DNA from 3 places in the Pseudomonas sp. JL27(2026) genome. Region 3 is predicted to be linked to each of the others. Evidence: predicted binding sites of a transcription regulator. Region 3 holds the regulator's gene; each other region holds the start of a gene.
The links. The regulator sigma-54, encoded in region 3, starts transcription at its own class of promoters, with help from an activator protein. The targets are predictions, from matches to a motif close to ANTGGCATNNANNTTGCTNT.
Positions count from the first base shown of each region.

Region 1: the regulator sigma-54 is predicted to act here: its motif matches at 5,325-5,344, upstream of AC1Z1G_RS09110 (CmpA/NrtA family ABC transporter substrate-binding protein).
Region 2: the regulator sigma-54 is predicted to act here: its motif matches at 5,372-5,391, upstream of glnA (glutamate--ammonia ligase).

Region 1 covers NZ_CM167794.1:1,998,181-2,008,110, reverse strand. Annotated here, with positions in the region: gene AC1Z1G_RS09130 (sensor domain-containing diguanylate cyclase) at 1-657, opposite strand, end outside; gene rlmKL (bifunctional 23S rRNA (guanine(2069)-N(7))-methyltransferase RlmK/23S rRNA (guanine(2445)-N(2))-methyltransferase RlmL) at 886-3,156, opposite strand; gene rmf (ribosome modulation factor) at 3,701-3,916, shown strand; gene AC1Z1G_RS09115 (quinone-dependent dihydroorotate dehydrogenase) at 4,213-5,232, opposite strand; gene AC1Z1G_RS09110 (CmpA/NrtA family ABC transporter substrate-binding protein) at 5,480-6,691, shown strand; gene AC1Z1G_RS09105 (ANTAR domain-containing response regulator) at 6,707-7,282, shown strand; gene AC1Z1G_RS09100 (nitrate/nitrite transporter) at 7,651-8,862, shown strand; gene AC1Z1G_RS09095 (bifunctional protein-serine/threonine kinase/phosphatase) at 8,870-9,930, shown strand, end outside.
Region 2 covers NZ_CM167794.1:392,203-402,132, forward strand. Annotated here, with positions in the region: gene glnL (nitrogen regulation protein NR(II)) at 1-998, opposite strand, end outside; gene AC1Z1G_RS01805 (DUF4124 domain-containing protein) at 1,252-1,878, opposite strand; gene AC1Z1G_RS01810 (DUF4124 domain-containing protein) at 1,875-2,381, opposite strand; gene AC1Z1G_RS01815 (hypothetical protein) at 2,537-3,721, opposite strand; gene glnA (glutamate--ammonia ligase) at 3,869-5,275, opposite strand; gene thiI (tRNA uracil 4-sulfurtransferase ThiI) at 5,606-7,060, shown strand; gene typA (translational GTPase TypA) at 7,198-9,018, shown strand; gene AC1Z1G_RS01835 (YkgJ family cysteine cluster protein) at 9,251-9,688, opposite strand.
Region 3 covers NZ_CM167794.1:1,015,259-1,025,188, forward strand. Annotated here, with positions in the region: gene AC1Z1G_RS04560 (ZIP family metal transporter) at 1-61, shown strand, start outside; gene AC1Z1G_RS04565 (HPr family phosphocarrier protein) at 235-507, opposite strand; gene rapZ (RNase adapter RapZ) at 523-1,380, opposite strand; gene ptsN (PTS IIA-like nitrogen regulatory protein PtsN) at 1,383-1,847, opposite strand; gene hpf (ribosome hibernation-promoting factor, HPF/YfiA family) at 1,860-2,165, opposite strand; gene AC1Z1G_RS04585 (RNA polymerase factor sigma-54) at 2,288-3,781, opposite strand; gene lptB (LPS export ABC transporter ATP-binding protein) at 4,055-4,780, opposite strand; gene lptA (lipopolysaccharide transport periplasmic protein LptA) at 4,780-5,325, opposite strand; gene lptC (LPS export ABC transporter periplasmic protein LptC) at 5,312-5,884, opposite strand; gene AC1Z1G_RS04605 (KdsC family phosphatase) at 5,892-6,416, opposite strand; gene AC1Z1G_RS04610 (KpsF/GutQ family sugar-phosphate isomerase) at 6,416-7,390, opposite strand; gene AC1Z1G_RS04615 (ATP-binding cassette domain-containing protein) at 7,666-8,475, shown strand; gene mlaE (lipid asymmetry maintenance ABC transporter permease subunit MlaE) at 8,475-9,272, shown strand; gene mlaD (outer membrane lipid asymmetry maintenance protein MlaD) at 9,272-9,739, shown strand; gene AC1Z1G_RS04630 (MlaC/ttg2D family ABC transporter substrate-binding protein) at 9,751-9,930, shown strand, end outside.

The DNA.
Region 1 (9,930 bases), 980 kb from region 3:
GGTGACCGGCGCCACCAGCAGCACGCCACGGGCGTAGGCCTGGTCGACACCGACCAGGTGCATGGGCTGCGAGACCGCGAGACCGCCGTGGGAACGCGCCCGTTCGAGCGTCGAACGGCGCAGGGGTTGGGCGAGCAGGTCGTAACCCAAAGGCGAACCGAGGTGGCTTTGCGTCTGGCTGTAGAGCACAGGGACGTACTCATCGCGCTCACCGGCCACTTGCAACTCATCGGCGACGTTCAGGTCACGAATACTGAAGCCTGCCAAACCCTGTTCCCGCACCCTCGCCTCGAATGCCGACCGCTCGGCGCGACTGACCCGAGGCGCCCAGGCATAGGCCTGAGTACGGTGCAGCAGCGGCTTGGCGTAGCCATCGAAATCCTGACGTGTGACTACACTTGAATTGACAAAGAATCGCCGCAGGCTGTCCAGGCGTTGCTCCTGGTCCTGAAAGCGTTCTTCGATGCGGCTGTAGCGTTCGCTGGCAAGCAGTTGAAAGCGTTGTCGCAACTGATGCTGGAACAGATTGAGGGTCGCCCAGGCGAGTAACCCCGTGAGAATTCCCCCGGCCAGCAATACCAACAAAGCGACCCGCCAGGCCGAAACATCTTCGCTGATAAAGCCCAGGATCTTGGGGCGGACGGCTTGCAACGACATAGGCGCAACTCATAAACGCCAGCGAGTGTAGGCCACACTCAGGCTGTGCCTGAGTTATAGCTATTAGCCATTAATTTGACCAGCGTTATGAATCCACAGAGCCTTTGAAAATCAAGGCTCTGTGGGTAATGCCGATCAGTTAGAGCACGAAACAGGTGGGAGCGAGCTTGCTCCCACAAGGATTTCACTTAACTGACTGGCATCAAGCTCTGTGGATCCATTGAGCGCTTAGCGCAGGGTGATTTTCCAGGCGCGGTGGATTTTGCCGTTGCGCACGAAGTCCGGGTCGATGGTTTGCGCGGTGATTTCTTCCACGGCATATCGCTCGGCGAGGTTTTCCTCGAGCTGGAACTTGCGGAAGTTGTTGGAGAAATACAGCACGCCGCCCGGTGCAAGGCGCGCCATCGCCAGGTCGAGCAACTGCACGTGGTCACGCTGGACGTCGAAAATCCCTTCCATGCGCTTGGAGTTGGAGAAGGTCGGCGGGTCGATGAAGATCATGTCGAACTCGTCACGACTGGCTTCCAGCCACGCCATCACATCGCCCTGCTCCAGACGGTTCTTGTCCGAGAAGCCATTGAGCGACAGGTTGCGTCGTGCCCAGTCCAGGTAGGTTTTCGACAGATCGACGCTGGTGGTGCTGCGCGCACCGCCCTTGGCCGCGTGCACGCTGGCGGTCGCGGTGTAGCAATACAGGTTGAGGAAGCGCTTGCCGGCCGCCTCTTTCTGAATCCGCAGGCGCATTGGACGGTGGTCCAGGAACAGCCCGGTGTCGAGGTAGTCGGTGAGGTTGACCAGCAACTTCACGCCGCCTTCGTTCACTTCGGTGAACTTGCCCTGGGCGCTCTGGCGCTCGTACTGCTTGGTGCCGCTCTGACGCTCGCGACGCTTGACCACCACACGGCTCTTGTCGATGTTCAAGGCCTGCGGAATGGCCGCCAGGGCATCGAACATCCGCGCCGAGGCTTTTTCCGGATCGATGGATTTTGGCGCGGCGTATTCCTGGACGTGGACCCAGTCGTGGTACAGGTCGATGGCCATGGAGTATTCCGGCATGTCGGCATCGTAGACGCGGTAGCAGTCGATGCCTTCACGCTTGACCCACTTGCCCAGCGCCTTGAGGTTTTTTTGCAGGCGGTTGGCAAACATCTGCCCGCCTTCGCTCAGACGCGCCTGCTCAACCACGGGCACCGGGGCCGGCGCTGGCTTGATCGGGTTGCCGTTCTTGTTGTACTGACGCTCTTGCGGCTCGACCGGCGCCTGATCGTAGGCCGCCTGTTCGCGTTCAGCCTGACGCTGTTCCGGGGTACGACGCTCGCCGGTGACGAACTGGTCCGGCAGGACTTTGATCAGCAGCAGCTTGCACGGCAAGGCACCGTTCCAGAACGAATACTGTTTGTGGCTGCGGATGCCCATGCGCTTGCCCAGGTCCGGTGCGCCGGTGAACACCGCCGCTTCCCAGTTCAGGCAGGCCTGACGCAGACGCTCGCCGAGGTTCTGGTAGAGGTAGAGCAAGCTCGCCTCGTCGCCCAGACGCTCGCCGTACGGAGGGTTGCAGATCACCAGGCCTTTCTGGTTCTGATCCGGACGCGGCTCGAACGTCGCGACTTCGCCCTGGTAGATCTTGATCCACTCGCTCAGACCGGCGCGCTCGACGTTGTTGCGACCTGGTTGAATCAGGCGTGGGTCAGCTTCGTAGCCACGAATCCACAGCGGTGGCTTGGCCAGGCCGGCAGCAGCGCGAGCGGTGGCCTCTTCGTGAAGTTTTTTCCACAGGGCAGGTACGTGACCCAGCCAGGCAGTGAAGCCCCACTGCTCGCGACGCAGGTTCGGCGCCATGTCGGCGGCGATCATCGCGGCCTCGACCAGGAACGTACCGACACCGCACATCGGGTCGGCCAGAGCGCCGCCTTCGGCAGCAATACGTGGCCAGCCGGAACGAATCAGAATCGCTGCCGCGAGGTTTTCCTTCAGCGGCGCCGCGCCTTGCTGCAAGCGATAGCCGCGCTGGTGCAGGCTGTGACCGGACAGGTCAAGCGACAGGATCGCTTCGCCACGGTCCAGACGCAGGTGAATGCGCAGGTCCGGGTTGAGCTTGTCGATGGATGGACGCTCGCCCGAGGGGGTACGCAGTTTGTCGACAATGGCGTCCTTCACTTTCAGGGCGCCGAAGTGCGTGTTGTCGATGCCCGAGCCGTGACCACTGAACTCGACGGCCAGGGTACCGTCGTTGAGCATGTGATCCTGCCACTCGACATCCAGCACGCCGTGGTACAGGTCTTCGGCGTCCTTCATCGGGAAGCGTTTCATGACCAGCAGCACCCGGTTCGCCAGACGCGACCACAGGCACAGGCGATAGGCCGTTTCCATGTCGGCCATGCCGCGCACGGCCGAGGTGTGCTCACGCGCTTCCTCAAGGCCAAGCCCGACGGCTTCCTCGATGAGCAGGCCTTCGAGACCTTTAGGGCAAGTGAGGAAGAGTTCGTAACGTTCCGACATGGGAATTCCAGGACCTTTAGCAATAAGTGAACGGGCAACGCATCGACCGTCCGGTTTTCAATCAAGCGCTTTTCTTGAAGAGCGCTCGCGTGGCACGAAGGTGTGCCGTTCCACCCCTGCGACTCAACACCCGAAGGTTGAAAAGAGCTTAGATGCAGGGGCAGATAAAAAATTCGTTGCAACAAAATGTCATAACTCGACCCTTCGTCGAATAGTACCCGAGTGCAACGGGTGGGCATTCTCACTAAAGCATTAACCCCATCATTTACTGGGAGCCCGATCATACCGGGCTTTGCTTATCAAACCGGTTACAAACGAGATGTTTCTTATGGCCATAGCACCTAGATGGTTACGTGCTTATGACAAAACGATCATTCCCTCGATGTGACGCTTTGGTTAGAACTCACTACAGGTTGACGTCGCAACGGCGTCAACACCTTGGCTCGCGACGCCGGCAGCGAGCCGCCAACGGCAGAGAATTTTCTGCCAGACCTCAATAGAGGTCGACGCGAAAAATACAGTCAACAAGTGAGGGAAACACCCTATGAGAAGACTTAAGCGTGATCCGTTGGAAAGAGCATTTTTGCGCGGATATCAATATGGCGTTGGTGGTAAATCCCGTGAGCTTTGCCCATTTACTCTACCGTCGGTACGCCAAGCCTGGATCAACGGCTGGCGAGAAGGACGCGGCGACAACTGGGACGGTATGACCGGCACTGCGGGAATCCATAGACTCAACGAACTTCACGCCGTCGGCTAAACGGGGCACACATTCCGACACGACAATCTGAATACGCAACACCTTAACCACGCACGTCCCATCCGGACGGCGGGCTTCGGCCCAGGGGCTCCTTCGAGGAGCCCTTTTTTATGCCTGTAAAAAATTACGGTGGGGCTTCTGTGGCGAGGGGGCTTGCTCCCGCTGGGTTGCAAAGCGGCCCAAAAACCAATCAACTCGGTGTATCAGGTAAAGCGCGATTGTATGATTTACGACTGCTTCGCAGCCGAACGGGAGCAAGCCCCCTCGCCACAAAAGCCCTTACCCATACCCAGGGTTTAGCGCAAGGCCGCTATGGCGTCGACCGATCCACGAATCAGCGCCGGACCTTTGTAGATGAAGCCTGAATACAGCTGCACCAGGCTCGCACCCGCGGCGATTTTCTCAGCCGCGTGCTTGCCTTCGGTAATCCCGCCCACCGCAATAATCGGTAAACGCCCAGCCAACTCGGCTGCCAGCACCTTCACGGTGTGGGTGCTCTTGTCACGCACGGGTGCACCCGACAAACCGCCCATCTCGTCACCGTGCTCCAGGCCTTCAACGCCGACGCGGCTCAGGGTGGTGTTGGTCGCGATGACCGCGTCCATGCCGGTTTCAACCAGCGCTTGTGCAACCTGAGCGGTTTCTTCGTCAGTCATGTCCGGGGCAATCTTGATCGCCAGTGGCACATGTTTGCCGTGGCGCAGCGCCAGCTCGGCCCGGCGTGTGGCCAGGTCCGCCAGCAGTTGCTTGAGCGAATCACCAAATTGCAGGCTGCGCAGGCCAGGGGTGTTCGGCGAACTGACGTTGACCGTCACGTAGCTAGCGTGGGTGTACACCTTGTCCAGGCAGATCAGGTAGTCGTCGACGGCACGTTCGACCGGCGTGTCGAAGTTCTTGCCGATGTTGATCCCCAGCACGCCCTTGTACTTGGCAGCGGCCACACGGGCCAGCAGATGATCGACGCCCTGGTTGTTGAAACCCATGCGATTGATGATCGCCTCGGCCTGCGGCAAGCGGAAAATCCGTGGCTTGGGGTTACCTGGCTGTGGACGTGGGGTAATGGTGCCGATTTCAACGAAGCCAAAACCCAATTGGGCAAACCCGTCGATGGCCGCACCGTTCTTGTCCAGCCCCGCCGCCAGCCCCACCGGATTGGGAAACTCCAGCCCCATGACGTTCACCGGCAACTGCGCCGGCGACTTGCACAGCAAGCCATTGAGGCCCAAACGCCCGCCTGCACCGATCAAGTCCAGGGACAGGTCGTGGGAGGTTTCCGGGGAGAGTTTGAACAGCAGTTGGCGGGCCAGGGTATACATGGGCGGGTTTGACTCGGTTGGCGGCGAAGTAAGGCGGCGATTATAGCCGGGCATGGGGCTCGCACGCGAGGCGCACGATGAAATCAGCAGCCAGTGGCATATGCCTTGCACTTGTTAGCGCATCAGCACTCATGCCAACGACGGGATGAGCCCCACAGGGCTGATGGAAAGGACAACGGCGTCGTCATCCGGCCTGATTTTCACGGCGGTCCGGGTACGGCGCTTTTTCATGCAAGGTGCTTATACGATGACTGAACCTCAAGCAGGCCCTCTGGCCTGGGTCAACGGCAGCGATGCCCCGGAAAAAACCGAGATCAACCTGGGTTTCATGGCCCTGAGCGACTGCGCCTCGGTGGTCGTTGCCGCGACCCAGGGCTTCGCTCAGCCCTATGGCCTGACGCTGAACCTCAAGCGCCAGTCGTCCTGGGCCAACCTGCGGGACAAACTGGTCAGCGGCGAACTGGATGCCGCCCATAGCCTGTACGGCTTGATCTACGCCGTACACCTGGGGATCGGCGGCGTGGCGACAACGGACATGGCGGTGCTCATGGGCCTGAACCAGAACGGCCAGAGCATCAACCTTTCCCACGGCCTGCAAGCCTTGGGCGTGACCTGTCCTGAAGCGCTGGACCTGCATGTGCACCAACGTCGCCCAAAACTCACCTTTGCCCAGACCTTCCCCACCGGCACTCACGCCATGTGGTTGTATTACTGGCTGGCGAGCCAGGGCATTCATCCATTGCGCGATGTCGACAGCGTCGTGGTCCCACCACCGCAAATGGTCGCGCACCTGCAGGCCGGGCGTATCGACGGTTTCTGCGTCGGCGAACCCTGGAGCGCCAGCGCGGTACGGCAGAACCTCGGTTTCACGTTGGCGACGAGCCAGACTATCTGGCCCGATCACCCGGAAAAAGTCCTCGGCTGCACCCGTGCCTTCGTCGAGCATTACCCGAACACCGCCCGAGCCCTGGTCATGGCGATTCTGGAAGCCAGCCGTTTCATCGAACAAAGCAGCGAAAACCGCCGCAGCACCGCACAGCTGTTGAGCGCCCCCGCCTACCTCGACGCGCCGCTGGACTGTATTGAACCGCGTCTGTCGGGCGACTACGCAGACGGCCTCGGCCATCGCTGGCAGGACCCGCACGCGCTGCGCTTTCATGCCGATGGCGAGGTGAACATTCCGTACCTGAGCGATGGCATGTGGTTCATGACCCAGTTCCGGCGCTGGGGTTTGCTGCGCGAAGACCCGGACTATCTGGGCGTGGCGCGCCAGGTCCAGCAACTGGGCGTCTACCACGACGCCGCCAGGGCGCTGGGCGTCGCAGCTTTGGGCCAGGAGATGCGCAGCAGTCAGTTGATCGACGGTAAAACCTGGGATGGCTCGGACCCGGCGGCGTACGCCCGAAGCTTCAAGCTGCACGCCATGGCCGACACTCCCGCCCTTCTCGCCCGCCGCTGACAGGAGGCCATGACCATGTTGCGTATCCTGCTGATCAACGACACCGCAAAAAAAGTCGGGCGACTCAAAGCCGCGCTGACAGAGGCAGGCTTTGAGGTGATCGACGAGTCCGGCCTGACCATCGACCTGCCCGCACGCGTCGAAACGGTGCGCCCGGATGTAATCCTGATCGATACCGAGTCACCGAGCCGCGACGTGCTGGAGCAAGTGGTGCTGGTCAGTCGCGACCAGCCACGGCCGATTGTGATGTTCACCGACGAGCACGACCCGGGAGTGATGCGCCAGGCGATCAAGTCCGGCGTCAGTGCCTACATCGTCGAAGGCATTCATGCCGCGCGCCTGCAACCGATCCTCGACGTGGCGATGGCGCGTTTCGAAAGCGATCAGGCGCTGCGCGCCCAACTCCAGGCTCGTGACCAGCAACTGGCCGAGCGCAAGCGCATCGAACTGGCCAAGGGTTTGCTGATGAACATGAAGGACTGCAATGAGGAGCAGGCCTACACCCTCATGCGCCGCCAGGCCATGAGCCGCCAGCAGAAGCTGATCCAGGTGGCGGAGCAGATCATTGCCATGAGCGAGTTGTTGGGTTGAGCCGATCGTTGTGGCGAGGGAGCTTGCTCCCGCTGGGGTGCGAAGCTCCCCAAAACCTGCCAGCGCATCGTGTCAGATAAAGCCCATCAGCCAGATCACGACTGCTTCGCAGCCGAACGGGAGCAAGCTCCCTCGCCACAAAAGCAGGCGGTTGGCACAGATCTCGCTATGTAATCGGCACAGGTAACCAACGGCGGTTGCCCCACCTACGACAAAGACGTCGCTCACCCGTTCGCCCCTCACGGCGAATCAGGTGGCGGCGTTTTTTCGTTTTGGCCCCACAGCCCGGGGCCGGTGGTGCGGCCGTTGCGGCGCCCCACCGCAACGCTCACGACTCCTATCGAGACTCTAAACCGCTGAGGTGCGCGATGAATTCAAGCTTCTGGAAATCCGGCCACACCCCGACCCTGTTCGCAGCGTTCCTGTATTTCGACCTGAGCTTCATGGTCTGGTACTTGCTCGGCCCCTTGGCGGTGCAAATCGCCGCCGACCTGCACCTGACCACCCAGCAACGCGGACTGGTGGTGGCCACGCCGATTCTGGCCGGGGCCATCCTGCGCTTCGTGATGGGCTTGCTGGCGGATCGTCTGTCACCCAAAACCGCCGGGCTGATTGGCCAGGTGATCGTGATCTGCGCGCTGTTCGGCGCCTGGAAACTCGGCATCCACAGCTACGAGCAAGCCCTGCTGCTTGGCGTATTCCTCGGCATGGCCGGCGCCTCGTTCGCCGTCGCCCTGCCCTTGGCCTCGCAGTGGTATCCGCCGCAGCATCAGGGCAAGGCCATGGGCATCGCGGGCGCGGGCAATTCGGGTACGGTGCTCGCGGCGCTGATCGCCCCGGTGCTCGCAGCAGCGTTTGGCTGGAGCAACGTCTTCGGCTTTGCCTTGATCCCGCTGATCCTGACCTTGATTGTGTTTGCCTGGCTGGCGAAAAACGCCCCTCAACGACCGAAAGCCAAAGCCATGAGCGACTATTTCAAGGCCTTGGGTGACCGCGACAGTTGGTGGTTCATGTTCTTCTACAGCGTAACCTTCGGCGGTTTCATCGGCCTGGCCAGCGCCCTGCCCGGCTACTTCAACGATCAATACGGCTTGAGCCCGGTCACCGCTGGCTACTACACCGCCGCGTGCGTATGTGGCGGCAGTTTGATGCGGCCACTCGGGGGCGCGCTGGCGGACCGTTTCGGCGGTATTCGCACCCTGTTGGCGATGTACACCTTCGCCGCTCTCTGCATCGCCGCCGTGGGCTTCAACCTTCCCAGCGCCTACGCGGCACTGGCGCTGTTCGTCTGCACCATGCTCGGTTTAGGAGCCGGCAACGGTGCGGTTTTCCAACTGGTACCGCAACGTTTTCGCCTTGAGATCGGCGTCATGACCGGACTGATCGGTATGGCCGGTGGCATCGGTGGTTTTGCCCTGGCGGCGGGCATGGGTGCGATCAAACAAAGCACCGGCAGTTACCAATTGGCGCTGTGGTTGTTCGCCAGCCTTGGCGTACTGGCGTGGTTTGGCCTGCACGGAGTCAAGCGTCGCTGGAGAACCACCTGGGGCTCGGCGGCAGTGACGGCGGCGCGGGTCTGAAGGGACGATGAGCCTGCAACTGAGCTTCGCCGAGGCCAGCGCCATCGGCCCACGGGACGAGAACCAGGACGCCCTGCGCCTGGTCACGCCGGCCGCCGAACTGGCGGCCAGCAAGGGGTTTCTGTTCGCCATCGCCGACGGCGTCAGCCAGTGCGCCGATGGCGGTCTCGCCGCCCGGACAACCCTGCAGGCATTGGCCCTGGACTATTACACCACGCCGCAAACCTGGGGCGTGGCCCAAGCGCTGGATCGCTTGCTGCTGGCACAAAATCGCTGGTTACAGGCCAACGGTGGCGGCTTGCCGTTGCTCACCACCGTCAGCGCCCTGGTGCTGCGAGGTCGACGCTTCACCCTGGCGCATGTCGGCGACTGCCGAGTGTACCGCTGGCATGCCGATCAGCTCCTGCGCATCAGCGAGGATCACGTCTGGGAGCAACCGGGCATGCAGCATGTGCTCAAGCGTGCATTGGGGCTGGACCAGCACCTGATGCTGGACTTTCTCGACGGTGAATTGCGCGCAGGCGAGAGTTTCGTCCTGCTCAGCGATGGGGTGTGGGCGACGCTGGGCGACACCACCATCGCGGCCATACTGCGCGACCAGCCCGACCTGCAAAGCGCCGCGCAAACCCTCGTCCACGCCGCACACCTGGCGGGTAGCCAGGACAACGCCAGCGCGCTGCTGGTGCGAGTCGACGCCCTTGGCGAAGCGAGCATCGGTGATGCACTGATTCATTTGCAGCAATGGCCGCTGCCGCCAGCGCTCAAACCCGGTCAGGTCTTCGAGGGCTGGCAGGTCGAGAGGCTGCTTGGGCACAGCCAGCAGTCGCTGATCTATCGCATACGCGATGGACAGCAACAGCCGTGGCTGCTGAAAACCCTGCCCTTGCCGTTGAGCAACGACACAGCGGCCGCACAGGCTCTGCTCTCCGAGGAGTGGTTTCTGAAGCGTGTTGCCGGTCGCAGCTTTCCGGAAATTCACCCGGCAGCTCAACGTCAACACCTGTATTACGTGATGCGCGAGTATCCGGGGCTGACCCTGGCCGAACTGTTCGCGCAAAACGGTCCGTT
Region 2 (9,930 bases), 620 kb from region 3:
TGCTGGCTGATGATGTTCTGGGTAATGGCCAGGCCGAGCCCGGTACCGTCCGGGCGACCGCTGACCATGGGAAAGAAGATGGTCTCTTGCAGGTCCGCAGGAATCCCCGGGCCGTTGTCGATGATCTCGAGTTTGGTCACCAGGCGATGGCGCACGTGGCCGATGGTGAACTGGCGCATGGCGCGTGAGCGCAGGGTGATGCGGCCCAGGCGCAGTTCGTTCTGGCTGCTGATGGCCTGCATCGCGTTGCGCACGATATTCAATACGGCCTGGATCATTTGTTCGCGGTCGATCAGTACGTCGGGAATGCTCGGGTCGTAGTCGCGCACCAAGGTGATGCAGCCCTGGCTTTCGGCCTCCACCAGATTGCACACGCGCTCCAGCACTTCGTGGACATTGCACATGGCCAGCGACGGCAGTTTGTTCGAACCGAGCATGCGGTCCACCAGGTTACGCAGGCGATCGGCTTCCTCGATGATGACGTTGGTGTAGTCCTTGAGGCTTTCTTCCGGCAGTTCACGGGCCAGCAACTGGGCGGCGCCGCGAATCCCGCCGAGCGGATTCTTGATCTCGTGAGCCAGACCGCGCACCAGCATCTTGCTGGTTTCCTGTTTGGACAGCTGCGCTTCTTCCTTGGTAATGCGCAGCAAGCGGTCACGCGGGTGGACCTCGAGCAGCAGCAGCGTGTCGCCGTTACTCAGGATCGGTGTTACCGCGTAGTCCACGGTCAGTGTCTGGCCGGTCAGGGCGGTGAGCATCGCTTCGCGCTTGGTGAACGGGTGCGCTTGCTCCACGGCCTGGCGCAGGGAATTCAGGGCTTCGGTCGACTCGGTGAACAGCTCGCTGATGAATTGCCCGTGGCTGCGCTGGCCGCTGATGGCCAGGAGCATTTCTGCCGCGGGGTTCATGTACTCAAGACGCAATTGGGCGTCGAGCAGAATGGTAGCGGTGGTCAGGTTGTCGAGTAGCAAGCGGTGCAGTGCGTCGCTGATGGTCATTAGGACCTCTTTTGGAGCAGGGCAACCCAGGGGCGATCCCGGATTGCGCGCGCGGGTTGAGCGCTGATGCGAGGAAAATGCAAAAACCAAACCAAGGCTCCGAAAAGAAGCAATAAACCCCTGAAACGGGCGTTTGAAGCTCGATCGCGTGGCGTTCTGCCAGCTTCGACGGGTACTTTCGAACCAAAATGGGTTGATAAGTGGGTAGGGTGCAACCTATTGCACCAATATAGTGCGCAAACTTGGGAGGTGTTTAGAAGAAAGGAAAAATCCCGACTTTTTCTTCTTCAGGCTTGTCGGCGAGGGGGCATTCCGGGCGTTTTCCGTAGTCGGTCATCACGCAGGGTGTGACCTGGCGCTTTTGCGCCAGGGAGATACGCAGCATGTGAAATGGCTGGTTGGCCGTGCGTTCGACGATGCGTCCTTGCTCGTCCAGTATCTCCACCGCGAGGTGGTGGCTGCCGCGATCAACATTGCTCAGGGCGAACACCGGGCTGGGCCCCGGCTCGGCGGTCGCTTTGCCATCCAGCAACAGCCGGTAACGGTGCCCGCGTTGCAGGCCGGGCTCGCTGGTGACGCTGACGATCAGTTCACCCGCGCTGCTGCGCACGGAGGCATCCGGGTCTGGCACCAGTACCCGAAGCATTTCGTAGCGAAACAGCGGTGTTTCTTCAGTCTTCCTGGGCGAGGCGTTTGGCGTGGTGCCGACGGGATGGGCTGCCATGCGATTGCCCGGTGCCAGCGGTACCCGTTTTGCATTGCCGGGTCGCGGCTGGTCGGTGAACACCCGATTGCCCTGAGCGTCGAGGTAGGTGTAAACCTCCGCCAGCGCCGGCAGGCTAATCAACCACAGGCTGGTGATGATGAGCCAGCGCTTCATGGCGTATGCACGCGCTGAACGGTGAAGGTCACCGTCGGGCTTTGCTGGACCACGCGTTCTGCGGCGAGTACCTGCACCGCGAGGCTGTGTTCACCGCGATCAATGTTGACCAATTGCAGGCGCGGCACGTTGCTCGGCTGGCCATAAGGCTGGCCGTCCAGCAGCAATCGCAACAGATGCGGCCCTTGCAGGCGGGGCTGGATCTGCACGCCGACCGTGAAGGTGCCGTTGTTGGCGCGCAGGGCTTCTTCGGTGGGCAGGCCGGTCAGTTCCAGCACGGCATACGCGGCGCTGCTGTCGTTGCGCGGGGGGGAGGGTTGTTCGGCTGCCGGTTGCTGGCGTTCAACCTGGTTGAGCGGCGGCAGCTCAACCGGCTGGCTCTTCACGCCATCGGGCGGCTGATTGCTGTAGGCAGCGTTGCCGTTGGCGTCGGTGTACTTGTAGATTTGCGCGACGGCAGGCAGGGCAATCAGAGGCAGTATCAGCAGAAAACCACGACCCATAAAAATCGACCGATAAACGAAGACGTTGGGTTGCAGCATAGGCCAACGACGAGAGTTGGCCCAAGGCGTTCACATCCCGTCATGCAATTGATCGGGATCTGGGGCCTGCGATGCCTTGGCTCGTCAAGCAGAGGCCTCGCGAAGGAGGCTGTGCATCATGGGGCGTTGGGTGTCCAGGAGCCGTTCTCATAGTTGCCACTGCCGTCCTCTGTGAGCCAGGGACCTTGGCGCTTGCCGTTCAGGTAGTGGCCGCGTTCCACTGTTTTGTCGCCGACACGGCGCTCGCTCGGGCCATTGAGTTGGTCGTGGACGTAGGTGTCGAAGCCCTGGATGTCGTTATCGGCAGGTTCATCGTTTTCGGAGGGCAGGATGTCCCAGCGGCCTTCGCGCTGGTCGTTTTCATAAAGGCCGGTCTGGGTATTCTCAGGGGAGGTGACATACCATTGGCCCTGACGCTTGCCCTCGACATAAGGGCCGCTCTGTTGGTTTTCCCAGCCTTCGCTGAAGTGCCATTCACCCGTGCGCAGGCCGTGACTGTACTTGCCTTGCGCGCGGATGAAACCATAGCCGTACACAACACTGTCGCCGTCTTCACTGCCGCGGTAGCGGGTCGGATCGGTTTCCCAGGCGATCTGGCTGACCTGATAGTTGTAGACCGTACGCGAGCCCTCATGCAGGGGTTTGCCGTAGCCGCGCCAGTAGGTGACGGTCAGGAAGCGGCCATCCTTTTTCTGGAAGGTTTTCTTGTAGGCCAGTTGTTCCTCGCCCGGCGGGGTGTGGCGGATCAGTTGCTGGCTATCGTCGAAGTAGCCGACCAGCGTGCCTTGGGTATGGTCGATCTGATCGAATTCGGCAATGTCCGAATTTTCAAAGAAGAAGCGGTGGTTGAGTTGCGTCAGTTGGGCCAGGGCCTTTTTGACCGTGAGGGCGTCGAGGGTTTTCTTGCCGTCGACGATGCGGTCGAGGGCTTTTTGCAGCGAGCCGACCTGGCTATAAAGATGATCGTTGGCGTCGTAGCGGTAGGCATGTACCTGGTAACGACCCTGCTGCTTGAACAGGACGAAGCGGGTCGGCCTCTCGCTGTCCAGCGACATGGCGAAGACAGACTCGATCGAGGCGTTGCCGAAGTTATCGAGCAGTTGCGGTGATTGCTCGGGTGCATTGCTGGGGCTGTAATAGCCTTTGACGCCATCGGCTTCCTTGAAGAATGCGAGGGTCATCGAGCTTTCCGACAGGTTGTCGAGTATCGGATGAGCCAACGGTTTGCCGTCATAGAAGGGTGCAGCGTGGGCGGTACCCCATGCGATGCAGCCGATCAGGGCCAGGTGTGTCCACTTCATGCGAATCCCTTCGTCTGGTGCGCCGAGTCAGGCACGAAATTCGCGGATTATCCATGGATGCAGTGGCTTGGGAAATCAGCGCCCATAAAAAAGACCTCCCGGAGGAGGTCTCTTTTGAGTCACGCCGCTTGCGCGAGCGCTACCGGATCAGCAGCTGTAGTACAGCTCGTATTCCAGTGGGTGTACGAAGGTACGAACCTTGATCTCTTCTTCGCTTTTCAGGGCGATGTAAGCGTCGATGAAGTCGTCGCTGAATACGCCGCCTTTGGTCAGGAACGCACGACCTTTGTCCAGCTCTTCCAGGGCTTCTTTCAGGCTGCCACACACTTGCGGGATCTCTTTCGCCTCTTCAGGCGGCAGGTCGTACAGGTTTTTGTCGGCAGCGTCGCCTGGGTGGATCTTGTTCTGGATGCCGTCCAGGCCAGCCATCAACAGTGCAGCGAAGCCCAGGTACGGGTTGGCTGCCGGGTCCGGGAAGCGTGCTTCGATACGGCGAGCTTTAGGGCTCGACACGTAAGGAATACGGATCGATGCGGAACGGTTGCGAGCCGAGTAGGCCAGCATTACCGGTGCTTCGAAACCTGGAACCAGGCGCTTGTAGGAGTTGGTCGACGGGTTGGTGAAGCCGTTCAGGGCCTTACCGTGCTTGATGATGCCGCCGATGAAGTACAGGGCGGTGTCGGACAGGCCGGCATAACCTTCGCCAGCGAAGGTGTTCTTGCCATCTTTGGAGATGGACATGTGAACGTGCATACCCGAGCCGTTGTCGCCGTACAGAGGCTTAGGCATGAAGGTCGCGGTGCGGCCGTAGGCATCGGCCACGTTGTGTACGCAGTACTTCAGGGTCTGAACTTCGTCAGCCTTGGCTACCAGGGTGTTGAACTTGACGCCGATTTCGTTCTGGCCGGCAGTCGCCACTTCGTGGTGGTGAACTTCGATGACTAGGCCCATTTCTTCCATGGCGTTGCACATGGAGGTACGGATTTCGTGGTCATGGTCGAATGGTGGAACCGGGAAGTAGCCGCCTTTGACGCCTGGACGGTGGCCTTTGTTGCCGCCTTCTACGTCCTGGTCGGACATCCACGAGCCTTGCTCGGAGAAGATCTTGAACATGGAACCGGAGATGTCGGACTTGAACTTCACTTCGTCGAAGATGAAGAACTCAGGCTCCGGGCCGACGAACACGGTGTCGCCGATGCCGGTGGACTTCAGGTATTCCTCGGCGCGGTGGGCGATGGCGCGTGGGTCGCGGTCATAGCCTTGCATGGTCGAAGGTTCGATGATGTCGCACACCAGGATCAGGGTCGGCTCTTCGGTGAACGGATCGAGCACGGCAGTCGAGTCGTCCGGCAGCAGGATCATGTCGGAGGCTTCGATGCCTTTCCAGCCAGCGATGGAGGAACCGTCGAACATTTTGCCGATTTCGAAGAAATCGTCATCCAGCGCATCACGGGCCGGCATGGTCACGTGGTGCTGAGTGCCTTTGGTGTCAGTGAAGCGCAGATCAATCCATTTGACGTCATGATCTTTGATGAGTTGAACCGACTTCGACATAGTGTCCTCCGGGTGGCTTCGGGCGGGTAGTGGAGTGCCCTTAGAATGTGGGTGCTGCCGGCGCGAATACTCTGCCAAGGCAACCTGCCTCACAAGGGAGCAAATTGCATGCCAGTGCCCCGACTTGGGTTTTTCGCCCCAATCCCACGCATATAAAGGTGAAAGCGCAGGGTTTGCGCAAAATATCGCCCTTTAATGTAGCGCTTTAAGCGATAAATGACCCGTTTTGGTGCATCGAAAACCTTCTGCACATTAACTGGTTAAACCTTGAGCAATTTCCGCTATAATCCGCGCCCCCCTTTTTCGGCTGGCCCAGCGCGCGCTGTTTTCATGAAACTAATCGTAAAAGTCTTCCCCGAGATCACCATCAAGAGCCGCCCGGTACGGATGCGTTTCATCCGTCAGTTGGCCAAGAACATCCGTGCCGTGCTCCGCGATCTGGACCCGGCTGTGGTGGTGAACGGCGTGTGGGACAACCTCGAGTTGGAAACGCACGTCACTGACCCCAAAGCCCTGAAGGACATGACCGAGCGCCTGAGCTGCATGCCGGGCATCGCGCATTTCCTGCAGGTTGACGAGTACCCGCTGGGTGACTTCGACGACATCGTCGCCAAGTGCAAGCTGCACTTCGGCGAGGCGTTGGCCGGGAAGATTTTTTCGGTGCGCTGCAAGCGTGCCGGCAAGCACGAATTCAGCTCCATGGACGTCGAGAAATACGTCGGCAGCCAACTGCGTCGTCAGTGCGGCGCCGCCGGTATTTCCCTGAAAGAGCCTGAAATCGAAGTTCGCATAGAAATTCGCGACAAACGGTTGTTCGTGATCCACAACCAGCACAACAGCATCGGTGGCTATCCGCTGGGCGCGCTGGAACAGACCCTGGTGTTGATGTCCGGCGGTTTCGATTCCACCGTCGCCGCCTACCAGATCATGCGCCGCGGGCTGATGGCGCACTTCTGCTTCTTCAACCTCGGCGGGCGTGCCCACGAATTGGGCGTGATGGAAGTCGCGCACTTCATCTGGAAGAAGTACGGCAGCTCCCAGCGCGTGTTATTTGTCAGTGTGCCGTTTGAGGAAGTCCTGGGCGAAATTCTCGGGAAAGTCGATAACAGTCATATGGGCGTAGTATTGAAGCGTATGATGTTGCGCGCTGCGTCCCGAATCGCTGATCGGCTGGACATCGAGGCACTGGTCACCGGTGAAGCGATTTCCCAGGTGTCGAGCCAGACGTTGCCGAACCTGTCCGTGATCGACTGCGTGACCGACAAGCTGGTCTTGCGTCCGCTGATCGCCAGTCACAAGCAGGACATCATCGACCTGGCCAACGAAATCGGCACCGCCGACTTCGCCAAGCACATGCCGGAGTACTGTGGGGTCATCTCGGTGAACCCCAAGACCCACGCCAAGCGTCCGCGTGTGGAGCATGAAGAGAAAGAATTCGACATGGCGGTGCTCGAGCGTGCGCTCGAGAACGCCAAACTGGTGCCGATCGATCGTGTAATCGATGAATTGGGCCAGGACGTGCAGATTGAAGAAGTCAGTGAAGCGCTGGCCGGTCAGATCGTCATCGACATCCGTCACCCGGATGCCGCTGAAGACGACCCGTTACAGCTTGCTGGCGTCGAGGTACAAGCGATGCCGTTTTATGCACTGAACGCTCGTTTCAAGGAACTGGACCCTACTCGCCAGTACCTGCTGTATTGCGACAAAGGCGTGATGAGTCGCCTGCATGCCCACCATTTGCTCAGTGAGGGGCATGCCAATGTGCGCGTTTATCGACCGAGCTAAGAGCCCGGGGCTGTTTGCCTGTGGCCTGCGTCACCGGCCCCCCGACGCCGCCGCCAAGCTGTAACGGCTTTGCGGACGCAACGTTAATCGCTGCCAAGACTTGTCAGCACACCGAATCCTCTGATCGAGATACACAAGTGATCGAAAATCTACGCAACATCGCCATCATTGCTCACGTTGACCATGGTAAAACCACCCTGGTAGACAAACTCTTGCGTCAATCCGGCACCCTGGAGCGCAACGAGCTCAACGACGAGCGCGTGATGGACTCCAACGACCAGGAGAAAGAGCGCGGTATTACCATTCTGGCGAAAAACACCGCCATCAACTGGAATGGCTACCACATCAACATCGTGGACACCCCGGGCCACGCCGACTTCGGCGGCGAAGTTGAACGTGTAATGTCGATGGTTGACTCCGTTCTGCTGCTGGTTGACGCTCAAGACGGCCCTATGCCGCAAACCCGTTTCGTGACCAAGAAGGCGTTCGAAGCCGGCCTGCGTCCAATCGTGGTCATCAACAAGGTTGACCGTCCAGGCGCACGTCCGGACTGGGTTCTGGACCAGATCTTCGACCTGTTCGACAACCTGGGTGCTACCGAAGAACAGCTGGACTTCAAAGTGGTTTACGCCTCTGCCCTGAACGGTATTGCAGGTCTTGACCACACCGACATGGCTGAAGACATGACCCCGCTGTACCAGTCGATTGTCGACAACGTACCTGCGCCGAAAGTCGACCGTGACGGTCCGTTCCAGATGCAAATCTCCGCTCTGGACTACAACAGCTTCCTGGGTGTTATCGGCGTTGGCCGTATCGCTCGTGGTCGCGTCAAGCCGAACACCCCGGTTGTCGCTATCGACGCCGACGGCAAGAAGCGTACCGGTCGTATCCTGAAGCTGATGGGTCACCACGGTCTGCACCGTATCGACGTTGAAGAAGCAGCTGCCGGCGACATCGTCTGCATCAGCGGCTTCGAGCAACTGTTCATCTCCGACACTCTGTGCGACCCACTGAACGTTGAAGCGATGAAGCCGTTGACCGTTGACGAGCCAACCGTTTCCATGACCTTCCAGGTAAACGACTCGCCTTTCTGCGGTAAAGAAGGCAAGTTCGTGACCAGCCGTAACATCAAGGAACGTCTGGACAAAGAACTGCTCTACAACGTTGCCCTGCGCGTTGAAGAAGGCGACACCGCCGACAAGTTCAAAGTTTCCGGCCGTGGTGAGCTGCACCTCTCGGTACTGATCGAAACCATGCGTCGCGAAGGCTTCGAAATGGGTGTTGGTCGTCCAGAAGTGATCATCCGCATGGTTGACGGCGTCAAGCACGAACCGTACGAAAACGTGACCATCGACCTGCCGGAAGAATCCCAGGGTTCGATCATGGAACAAATGGGTATCCGTAAAGGCGACCTGACCAACATGGTTCCGGATGGCAAGGGCCGTGTGCGCCTTGAGTACAACATCCCGGCACGTGGCCTGATCGGTTTCCGTAACGAGTTCCTGACCCTGACCTCCGGCGGCGGCATCCTGACCTCGATCTTCGACCGTTACGACACCATGAAGTCCGGCGACATGTCCGGCCGTCAGAATGGCGTGCTGGTTTCGGTCGCTACCGGTAAGGCACTGACTTACTCGCTGGAAACCCTGCAGTCGCGTGGCAAGCTGTTCATCGAACACGGCCAGGACATCTATGAAGGTCAAATCGTTGGTCTGAACAGCCGCGACAACGATCTGGGTGTTAACCCGACTAAAGGCAAGAAGCTCGACAACATGCGTGCTTCGGGTAAAGACGAAACCATCGCTCTGGTTCCACCTGTACGTTTCACTCTGGAGCAAGCTCTGGAATTCGTACAAGAAGACGAGCTGTGTGAAGTCACTCCTAAGTCCATCCGTCTTCGCAAGAAGATCCTGGGCGAAAGCGAGCGTACCCGCGCTGCGAAGAAAAGCGGCAACTGAGTTTCGACTTAGTTAGCGCTTAAAAAAACGCCCCCGACCGCAAGGTCGGGGGCGTTTTTGTTTGTCTGGGGTTTGTGCGATGTCTGTGGCGAGCGAGCTTGCTCGCGCTGGGCTGCGCGTAGCGGCCCCAGGATATTTGCAGCTAACGTCGATTTTGTGAGTGCTGCGCACTCAAGCGGGAGCAAGCTCCCTCGCCACAGGTAACAGGCTTCGGATCAGAACTTCTGCCTGATCAGAACTTATCGAGTGTCCGTAGCTTGGTCTCGCGTACCACTTCTTTTGGCTTGTACGCGCAATACCCCGGCCGCGGGCCGATCTTGGGATGGTTGCGGCAGGTGTCCGGGCGCTTTTCATAAATAGTGCACAAACGGCTCTTGCGATCCAGGTACAGGCAATCGTTGTTGCTCATGCGCTGGAGCGTGAAGATCTCGGACTTCTGGTTGTAACGCTCGACGATCCCTTCCTTTTGCAGGCGCTTGGCGATGTTCTTCGGCGGGTCGCCGCGCTCGAACTCATCGACGATGCCGATGCGGATCAGATCCTTGATCTTGACCTCCACCGGCAGCGTGCAGCAACTGGACACGCAGGAGCCACACATGGGGGCGGAGTACTTGGCCCAGGTATCGAGACGGTCGATCTCCGCGGCGGCGATCAGGTTGGGCTTCATCATGTGGAATTACCAGCGTGCATCAGGGCGCGCGATCATACCGGGACTGGTGATTTTTTGAACGACCATTTGCCGGTTTTTTCTTGTCGACCTGCATTTTTTGAGGCAGCGGCACGGCATCTGCTTCTTTTTACGACGTACCGGCAAGGACGAAGGCCTGAGGGCGGCGGTTGCAAAAAACGCCGAACCCATGCTTTTGCCTCGTGTCAGACCGACTAGGCTCAGACCATTCCATGCTCGATCGA
Region 3 (9,930 bases):
CAGCCTTGGGTTGATGGCCGGGTTTTGCCTGATGATGGTGATGGACACGGCGTTGGGCTGATTGCCTGCTTTTGTGGCGAGGGAGCTTGCCCCCGCTCGGCTGCGTAGCAGTCGTCAGATCAGCGTATACGACGTATCTGATACATCGCGGTTGCAGGTTTTGGGCTGCTTCGCAACCTGGATGAGGCAAGCTCCCTCGCCACGGAGGCCCGCCTTGCCGAAAGATAACGGGGGTTATTCGCCTTCGTCGAAGAAGTTATTGATCAATGCCGCCAGCGCATCCAGCGCTTCCTGTTCCTGCTCGCCTTCGGTGCTCAAGTGGATTCGGGTGCCTTTACCGGCGGCCAGCATCATCATTGCCATGATGCTTTTGCCATCGACCATTGTTTCTGGTGTACGCCCGGCTCTGATCTGGCAGGGAAACTGACCGGCGACGCCGACGAATTTTGCTGATGCACGGGCATGAAGGCCCAGTTTGTTGATGATTTCAATTTCCAGAGCGGGCATCGCGGTGTGAATCCTTTAGCTAAGGTCGCGGTGGCGAACCTGGACGTTCTTCAGGGTTTTTTGCAGGGCCTGGCCCAGACGTTCGGTCAGGTAGACGGAGCGGTGATGCCCGCCGGTGCAGCCAATGGCAATGGTGACGTAGGCACGGTTGCTGGCGGCGAACCTTGGCAGCCATTTCAGCAGGTAGCTGGAGATGTCCTGGAACATTTCCTCGACATCCGGTTGGGCTGCCAGGTACTCGGCCACGGGAAGGTCCAGCCCCGACTGGTCGCGCAGCTCGGGTTTCCAGTACGGGTTGGGCAGGCAGCGTACGTCGAACACCAGGTCGGCATCGACCGGCATTCCACGCTTGAAACCAAAGGATTCAACCAGAAACGCTGTGCCGGGCTCGGGTTGGTTCAGCAGCCGCAACTTGATGGTATCGCGTAGCTGGTACAGGTTCAGGTTGGTGGTATTGACCTTGAGGTCCGCGAGATCGGCAATCGGCCCCAGCAGGTTGGTTTCGTCATTGATGGCTTCGGCGAGCGAGCGATTGGCGCTGCTCAGCGGGTGGCGACGGCGGGTTTCCGAGAAGCGCTTGAGCAGTGTCTCTTCGTCGGCATCCAGGTACAGCACATCGCACTGAATGTGGCGGCTGCGCACTTCCGTGAGTAACTCGGGAAAGCGCGACAGGTGGCTGGGCAAGTTGCGTGCGTCGATTGAAACCGCCACCAGCGGCTGGGCCAGTTCGGTGTGGATCAGTGCGCGTTCGGCAAGTTCAGGCAACAGGCCGGCGGGCAAGTTGTCGATGCAGTAGTAGCCGTTATCCTCGAGTACATCGAGGGCGGTGCTTTTACCTGAGCCGGAACGGCCACTGACGATGATCAAGCGCATGGTTACGGACCGTTTTGCTCTTCCAGGACAACCTGGTACAGGGCTTCATTTGTCGCGGCGCTGCGAAGTTTTTCGCGCACGTCCTTGCGGTCAAGCATGCTGGCGATCTGGCGAAGCAGTTCCAGGTGCGCATCGGTGGCGGCTTCCGGGACCAGCAATACAAACAGCAGGTCGACCGGGGCACCGTCGATGGCGTCAAAATCGATAGGAGCGTCCAGGTGCATCAGTGCACTGATAGGCGACTCGCAGCCTTTGAGGCGGCAGTGCGGGATGGCGATGCCGTTGCCAAAACCGGTGGAACCGAGCTTTTCACGGGCAATCAGGCTCTCGAAGACATCTTGCATCTCCAGATCCGGTACTTCACGGGCGATCAGGTTGGCAATTTGTTCGAGGGCGCGTTTCTTGCTGCCGCCCGGCACGTTCACAAGTGAACGGCCGGGGGTCAGGATGTTTTCAAGTCGGATCATGTGGGGAGAGTGTTAGCGACCAGTGCCTTGCAGCAGGCTCTGTTGCTTTTCCTTATGCTTTTTCAGTTGGCGGTCCAGCTTGTCCGTGAGCAGGTCGATCGCAGCATACATGTCGTCATGTTCTGCGTTGGCGACGACTTCCCCACCGTGGATGTGCAGCGTGGCTTCGATTTTCTGTTTCAGTTTCTCGACAGCCATCGTCACTTGCACATTGGTGATCTTGTCAAAGTGGCGTTCCAGTCGGTCAAGTTTCTCACCGATGTAGGCGCGCAGGGGTTCGGTCACTTCCAGTTGGTGTCCACTGATGTTGACTTGCATACAGCTTCTCCTTCGTTGCCAGTGCATAAGGCGGCAGGCTGGTTAGCCTGCCACTAGGTTGTGTCCGGAAACTGCCTGATGGCGAATTTTCGAACACACCCTGGAACGCGGTGGCGTGGCCCTTACATCAACCGCTTGCGTTCGCTTGAAGGCGCGATCCCAAGGGATTCGCGGTACTTGGCGACGGTGCGGCGGGCTACCTGAATGCCTTGTGCCTCCAGTAAACCAGCGATCTTGCTGTCACTCAACGGCTTTTTCTGATTTTCCGCGGCAACCAGTTTTTTGATGATCGCACGGATCGCCGTAGACGAGCATTCGCCGCCTTCAGAGGTGCTGACGTGGCTGGAGAAAAAGTATTTCAGCTCATAAATACCCCGTGGGGTATGCATGAACTTTTGCGTGGTCACCCGTGAAATCGTCGATTCGTGCATGCCGACCGCTTCAGCGATGTCGTGCAGGACCAGCGGCTTCATGGCCTCATCGCCGTATTCGAGAAAGCCGCGCTGGTGCTCGACGATCTGGGTGGCGACTTTCATGAGGGTTTCGTTGCGGCTTTGCAGGCTTTTGATGAACCAGCGCGCTTCTTGCAACTGATTGCGCATAAAGGTGTTGTCGGCGCTGGTGTCGGCGCGGCGCACGAAGCCTGCGTACTGTGGATTGACCCGCAGGCGCGGAACCGATTCCTGGTTCAGCTCCACCAGCCAGCGCTCGTTGTCCTTGCGCACGATCACGTCAGGGACGACGTACTCGGCTTCACTGGACTCGATTTGCGAACCCGGTCGAGGGTTGAGGCTCTGGACCAGCTCAATGACCTGGCGCAGTTCATCTTCCTTGAGCTTCATGCGACGCATCAGTTGGCTGTAATCGCGGCTGCCCAACAGGTCGATGTAGTCGCTGACCAGGCGCTTGGCCTCGGCCAGCCAGAGGGTCTTGGCGGGCAGTTGGCGCAATTGCAGCAACAGGCACTCGCCCAGGTTGCGTGCGCCGATGCCGGCCGGCTCGAATTGCTGGATGCGATGCAGGACGGCTTCGATTTCGTCCAGTTCGATGTCCAGTTCCGGGTCGAAGGCTTCGAGGATTTCCTCTAGGGTTTCGTCCAGGTAGCCCTGATTGTTGATGCAGTCGATCAGGGTGACGGCAATCAGACGGTCGGTGTCGGACATCGGCGCCAGGTTCAATTGCCAGAGCAGGTGGCTTTGCAGGCTCTCGCCGGCCGATGTGCGGGTGGTGAAGTCCCACTCGTCGTCATCGTTGCTGGGCAGGCTGCTGGCGCTGGTCTGGTAGACATCTTCCCAAGCCGTGTCGACCGGGAGTTCGTTGGGAATGCGTTCGTTCCACTCGCCTTCCTCGAGGTTGTCCACCGTGGGGGCGGTTTCCTGGTAGGAGGGCTCTGTAATGTCGGTATTGGGCTTTTGCTCGATGTTGTCCGCCATGGGGTCGGCGTTATCGAAATCGTCGCCTTCTTCCTGGCGTTCGAGCATAGGATTGGACTCCAGTGCCTCCTGGATTTCCTGTTGCAGGTCCAGGGTCGACAATTGGAGCAGGCGGATGGCCTGTTGCAGCTGCGGTGTCATCGTCAGCTGCTGGCCCATTCTCAAGACTAGCGATGGTTTCATGGCAGGGGCTTAACACCTTATTCGCCGGCGCACATGCGCCATCCACTACAGGGGCGCCGGAGCGCCAAACTTAAGCAAATTATATGCCCGAAACTGAAGTGTTTGCCTAGAGCGCTGTAACAATTAAAACGTTTTAAATTTTTATTGCGCCAGGCTGCGTCAGCCCAAGGCTGAGGAACTGAGGGCGTGGGAATGCCCTGAGCGCCGTATCAATAAAATTCTACTGATTTTATTGAGGTTGGCGCTCCGGTAACAGGTCAAACACCTCGGCGCTTACAGGCGGAACTCGTGGCCCAGGTACACTTCCTTGACCAGTTCGTTGGCCAGGATGGTCGCAGAGTCGCCTTCGGCGATCAGTTGGCCATCGTTGACGATGTAGGCGGTTTCGCAGATGTCCAGGGTTTCACGGACGTTGTGGTCCGTGATCAGGACGCCGATGCCCTTTGCCTTGAGGTGGTGAATGATCTGCTTGATGTCGCCTACCGAAATCGGGTCCACGCCGGCGAACGGTTCGTCGAGCAGGATGAATTTCGGGGCGGTGGCCAGGGCGCGGGCGATTTCCACGCGGCGGCGCTCACCACCGGACAGGCTCATGCCGAGGTTGTCGCGGATGTGGTTGATGTGGAATTCCTGCAGCAGGCTTTCCAGCTCCTTGCGGCGACCGGCCTTATCGAGTTCCTTGCGGGTCTCGAGGATGGCCATGATGTTATCGGCGACCGAGAGTTTGCGGAAGATCGACGCTTCTTGCGGCAGATAGCCGATACCGGCGCGAGCGCGGCCGTGCATCGGCTGGTGGCTGACATCCAGGTCGTCGATCAGCACGCGGCCCTGATCGGCCTGAACCAGGCCGACGATCATGTAGAAACAAGTGGTCTTGCCGGCGCCGTTAGGGCCAAGCAGGCCGACGATCTGGCCGCTGTCGATGGACAGGCTGACATCGCGCACGACCTGGCGGCTCTTGTAGCTCTTGGCCAGATGCTGAGCTTTCAGAGTTGCCATTACTGGGCCTTCTGCTCGTCGGTTTTCTTTTTCGGCTGGATGACCATGTCGATCCGCGGACGTGGCGCGGTCACGGCGCTGCCATTGGCACGACCAGCGTTGGCGACCTGCTTGACCGTGTCGTAGACGATTTTCTCGCCTTCGGTGGTGTTGCCGTCGTTGATCACTTTGGCCCGGTCGATCAGTACAACGCGGTTTTGCGCTGCGTGGTACTGGATGGTCACCGCATAGCCCTGGACGGGTTTCGTGTCAGTCGGCTTCTGCAACTGCTCGAAATAGGCCAGGTTGCCTACCGAGGTCACGACGTCGATGTCACCGGCCGGGGTGCGGGTGATGGTCACGGTGTTGCCGGTGACCTTCATCGAGCCCTGGGTGATGATGACGTCACCTTTGTAGGTGGCGATACCTTGCTTGTCATCAAGCTGAGCATCGTCAGCCTGAATGCGGATAGGTTGCTGACTATCGTTCGGCAGAGCCCAGGCGCTCACGCTTCCCAGTGCTGCGCCCAGACTGAGCAAAATAGGGAGGGTTTTAACGAGCCTCATACTGTCCTCTTACGTTCGATAGCAGGTGTATCCTGCTTTCTTTCAAATACGCTTTCATTCCGTTACCAGTCGATACACCACCAGCGCCGTCGATTCTAACGGCTTGCTGGGTCTGCGCATATTGCTGTTGCGGGAATACGGTCATGCGACTGCTGGTAATGATGGTTTCACGCTTTTTTTCGTCAGTGCGCGCAATGCGCACCGAGTCGATCAGCTCGACTTCGGTACCGTCCGGGTTGACTTCGCCGCGTTCGCTCTGGACATGCCAGGGATACACGGTTCCGCGGTACATCTGCAGGTCGGGCTTGGTCAGCAGGGTGATCTCGCTGGCCTGAACGTGCTCGACCTTGTCGGAGGTCATTTCATACTGCAGGCCGCCGTCGGGCAGGAACTGCAGGCTGTAGGCGTTGATGGCGTAATAGTCGATCGCGTTTTCATCGACCTTCACCACAGGCTTGTCGAGGAAGCGCTCCGGGCTGATGTTCCAGTAGCCCACCGCTGCAAACAGCGCAGCGATGACGGCGAACATCAGGAAATTGCGAATCTTTTTACTCAGCATAGGTGGCTCACAGGTAGGCGGCGTTGGCCGCTTCAAGGTTGCCTTGGGCGCGCAGGATCAGTTCGCAGAACTCGCGAGCCGCGCCTTCGCCACCGCGAGCCTGGGTGATTCCGTGAGCGTGTTCGCGGACGAAGCTGGCAGCGTTGGCAACGGCCATGCCCAGGCCGACGCGGCGAATCACCGGCAGGTCCGGCAGGTCGTCACCGAGGTAGGCTACCTGTTCATAGCGTAGGCCCAGTTGCGCCAGAAGCTCGTCAAGTACCACCAGTTTGTCCTCTCGGCCCTGATACAGGTGAGGAATACCGAGGTTTTTCGCCCGGCGCTCGACCACCGGGGTCTTGCGGCCGCTGATGATGGCGGTGGTCACGCCGGTCGCCATCAGCATCTTGATGCCTTGGCCATCCAGGGTGTTAAACGTTTTGAACTCGCTGCCGTCTTCCAGGAAGTACAGCCGTCCGTCCGTCAGCACGCCATCGACGTCGAAGACCGCCAGTTTGATCTGTTTGCCGCGTTGCAGAAGGTCCGCAGTCATTACATTACTCCCGCACGCAGCAAGTCGTGCATGTTCAGGGCGCCGACCGGGCGATCTTCGCTGTCGACCACCACCAGCGCGCTGATTTTGTTGTCTTCCATGATTTTCAGGGCCTGGGCTGCGAGCATATCGGCGCGAGCGGTCTTGCCATGAGCAGTCATGACGTCATCAATGGTGGTGCTGTGAACGTCGATGGTCCGGTCCAGGGTACGGCGCAAGTCGCCGTCGGTGAAGATCCCGGCGAGTTTTCCGTCGGCTTCCAGTACGACGGTCATGCCGAGGCCCTTGCGGGTCATTTCCATCAGCGCGTCTTTGAGCGGGGTGCCGCGCTGTACGCGTGGCAGTTCGTCGCCGGCGTGCATGACGTTTTCGACTTTCAGCAGCAGCCGGCGGCCAAGCGCGCCACCGGGGTGGGAAAAAGCGAAGTCTTCGGCGGTGAAGCCGCGGGCTTCCAGCAGGGCAACGGCCAGGGCGTCGCCCATGACCAGGGCGGCCGTGGTCGAGGAGGTCGGTGCCAGGTTCAGCGGGCAGGCTTCATGTTCGATGTGAACGTTGAGGTTCACTTCCGCAGCCTTGGCCAGCGGCGACTCGGGATTGCCGGTCAGGCTGATCATTTGAATGCCCAGGCGCTTGATCAACGGCAGCAATGTCACGATTTCATTGGTCGAGCCGGAGTTCGACAGCGCAAGAATGATGTCGTCGCGGGTGATCATGCCCATGTCACCATGGCTCGCTTCGGCCGGGTGCACGAAAAACGCAGTGGTGCCGGTGCTGGCCAGGGTGGCGGCAATCTTGTTGCCGATGTGCCCGGATTTGCCCATGCCGACGACAACCACGCGGCCTTTGCTGTTCAGAATCATCTCGCAAGCGCGTACGAAATCTGCGTCGATATGGGACAACAAGCCTTCTACGGCTTCAAGTTCGAGGCGGATGGTGCGTTGTGCCGATTGAATCAGGTCGCTGGATTGGCTCATGTCAGAAATCGTATAGCCTGATGAAAAGGCGGCGATTATAGCGGTAATGAGCAATTCCCTCACGCATGTTCGTCATGCAGGGCAATACCCCTTCCATAATGGCTTTAAACGAAGGCTTTTTGCCTGTCTGATTGCTGAATGTGACATGGCTTTGGCCTTGGGCGGTTCACCTGAGCAATGCTATAGTTCGCCGCCAGTTCGGCCTGCCCAGGATCCATGTGCTCTCGACAGGGAGCTTGGCGTCCGAGTGAGAGGCTGCATCGCAAGGAGTTTAGATGAGTGCCGATAACGCCTACGCGGTCGAGCTGAAGGGATTGTCCTTCAAGCGCGGTGCGCGGAGCATTTTCAATAACGTCGATATCCGCATTCCGCGCGGAAAGGTCACCGGTATCATGGGGCCTTCCGGTTGCGGCAAGACGACGCTGTTGCGCCTGATGGGCGCGCAGTTGCGGCCTAGCAGCGGCGAGGTCTGGGTCAACGGCCAGAACCTGCCGACGCTGTCGCGCAGCGATTTGTTCGATGCGCGCAAGCACATGGGCGTTCTGTTCCAGAGCGGTGCGCTGTTCACGGACCTCGATGTATTCGAGAACGTCGCTTTCCCGCTGCGTGTTCATACCCAATTACCCGAAGAAATGATCCGCGACATCGTTCTGCTGAAATTGCAGGCTGTCGGGTTGCGTGGCGCCCTCGATTTGATGCCCGACGAGTTGTCGGGTGGCATGAAGCGCCGCGTTGCACTGGCGCGGGCAATTGCCCTCGACCCGCAGATTCTCATGTACGACGAACCGTTCGTCGGTCAGGACCCTATCGCCATGGGCGTCTTGGTGCGCCTGATTCGCCTGCTGAACGATGCATTGGGTATCACCAGTATCGTGGTGTCCCATGACCTGGCCGAAACCGCGAGCATTGCCGATTACCTCTATGTGGTGGGCGACGGGCAAGTGCTGGGGCAGGGCACACCGGCCGAATTGATGGACTCCGACAATCCGCGCATTCGTCAATTCATGACCGGTGACCCGGACGGTCCGGTGCCGTTTCACTTTCCAGCGACGGATTACCGCGCAGATCTTCTGGGGAAGCGCTGATGCGCAAGACTTCACTAATAGAACGTGTTCGTCGATTCGGCCAGGCGGCCATCGACAGCGTCGCGGTGCTTGGCCGTTCATCGCTGTTCCTGTTTCACGCCTTGCTGGGCCGTGGCGGCATTGGCGGCGGTTTTGGCCTGCTGATCAAACAGTTGCATTCCGTTGGCGTGATGTCCCTGGTGATCATCGTGGTCTCCGGGATCTTCATCGGCATGGTGCTGGCGCTGCAAGGTTTCAACATCCTCTCCAGCTATGGTTCGGAGCAGGCAGTGGGGCAGATGGTTGCCCTGACGCTGCTGCGTGAACTGGGGCCGGTGGTAACAGCGTTGCTGTTCGCCGGGCGTGCCGGTTCGGCGCTGACGGCGGAAATCGGCAACATGAAATCCACCGAGCAGTTGTCCAGCCTTGAAATGATTGGCGTGGACCCGCTCAAGTACATCATTGCCCCGCGCCTGTGGGCCGGCTTCATTTCCCTGCCGCTGCTGGCGATGATTTTCAGCGTGGTGGGTATCTGGGGCGGTTCGTGGGTGGCGGTCGACTGGTTGGGTGTGTATGAAGGCTCCTACTGGTCGAACATGCAAAACAGCGTGACGTTCAACGGCGACGTGCTCAATGGCATCATTAAAAGCATTGTCTTCGCCTTTGTCGTGACCTGGATTGCCGTATTCCAAGGCTATGACTGTGAGCCCACCTCAGAAGGGATCAGTCGTGCCACCACCAAAACAGTGGTGTATGCCTCATTGGCCATCCTCGGCCTGGACTTTATTCTGACCGCCTTGATGTTTGGAGATTTCTGATGCAAAACCGCACCCTGGAAATCGGTGTCGGCCTTTTCTTGCTGGCTGGCATCCTGGCTTTACTGTTGCTTGCCCTGCGGGTCAGTGGACTGTCCCCCGTTTCGAGCAACGACAGCTATAAACTTTATGCGTATTTCGACAATATCGCCGGTTTGACGGTCAGATCAAAAGTGACCATGGCCGGTGTGACGATTGGCAAGGTGACGGCTATCGATCTGGACCGTGACAGCTTCACAGGGAGAGTGACGTTGCAGCTGGAAAAACGCGTAGATAATCTGCCGACTGACTCCACTGCATCTATTCTCACTGCTGGCCTGTTGGGCGAGAAATACATCGGCCTCAGCGTGGGTGGGGAAGAAACCCTGCTCAAGGATGGTGGAACCATCCATGACACGCAGTCGTCGCTGGTGCTCGAGGACCTGATCGGTAAATTCCTGCTCAATACCGTTAGCAAAGACGCCAAATGAGGAGCTTTTGAATGATCTCTACCTTGCGACGTGGCCTGTTGGTGTTACTCGCGGCCCTGCCGTTGATGGCTAACGCCGTGGCGGCGCCTTCCGCGCATGAACTGGTCCAGGACACGACGACCCGTTTGCTGGCCGACCTGGCCGCCAATAAAGAGAAGTACAAGCAGGACCCGAAAGACTTTTATGCGGCG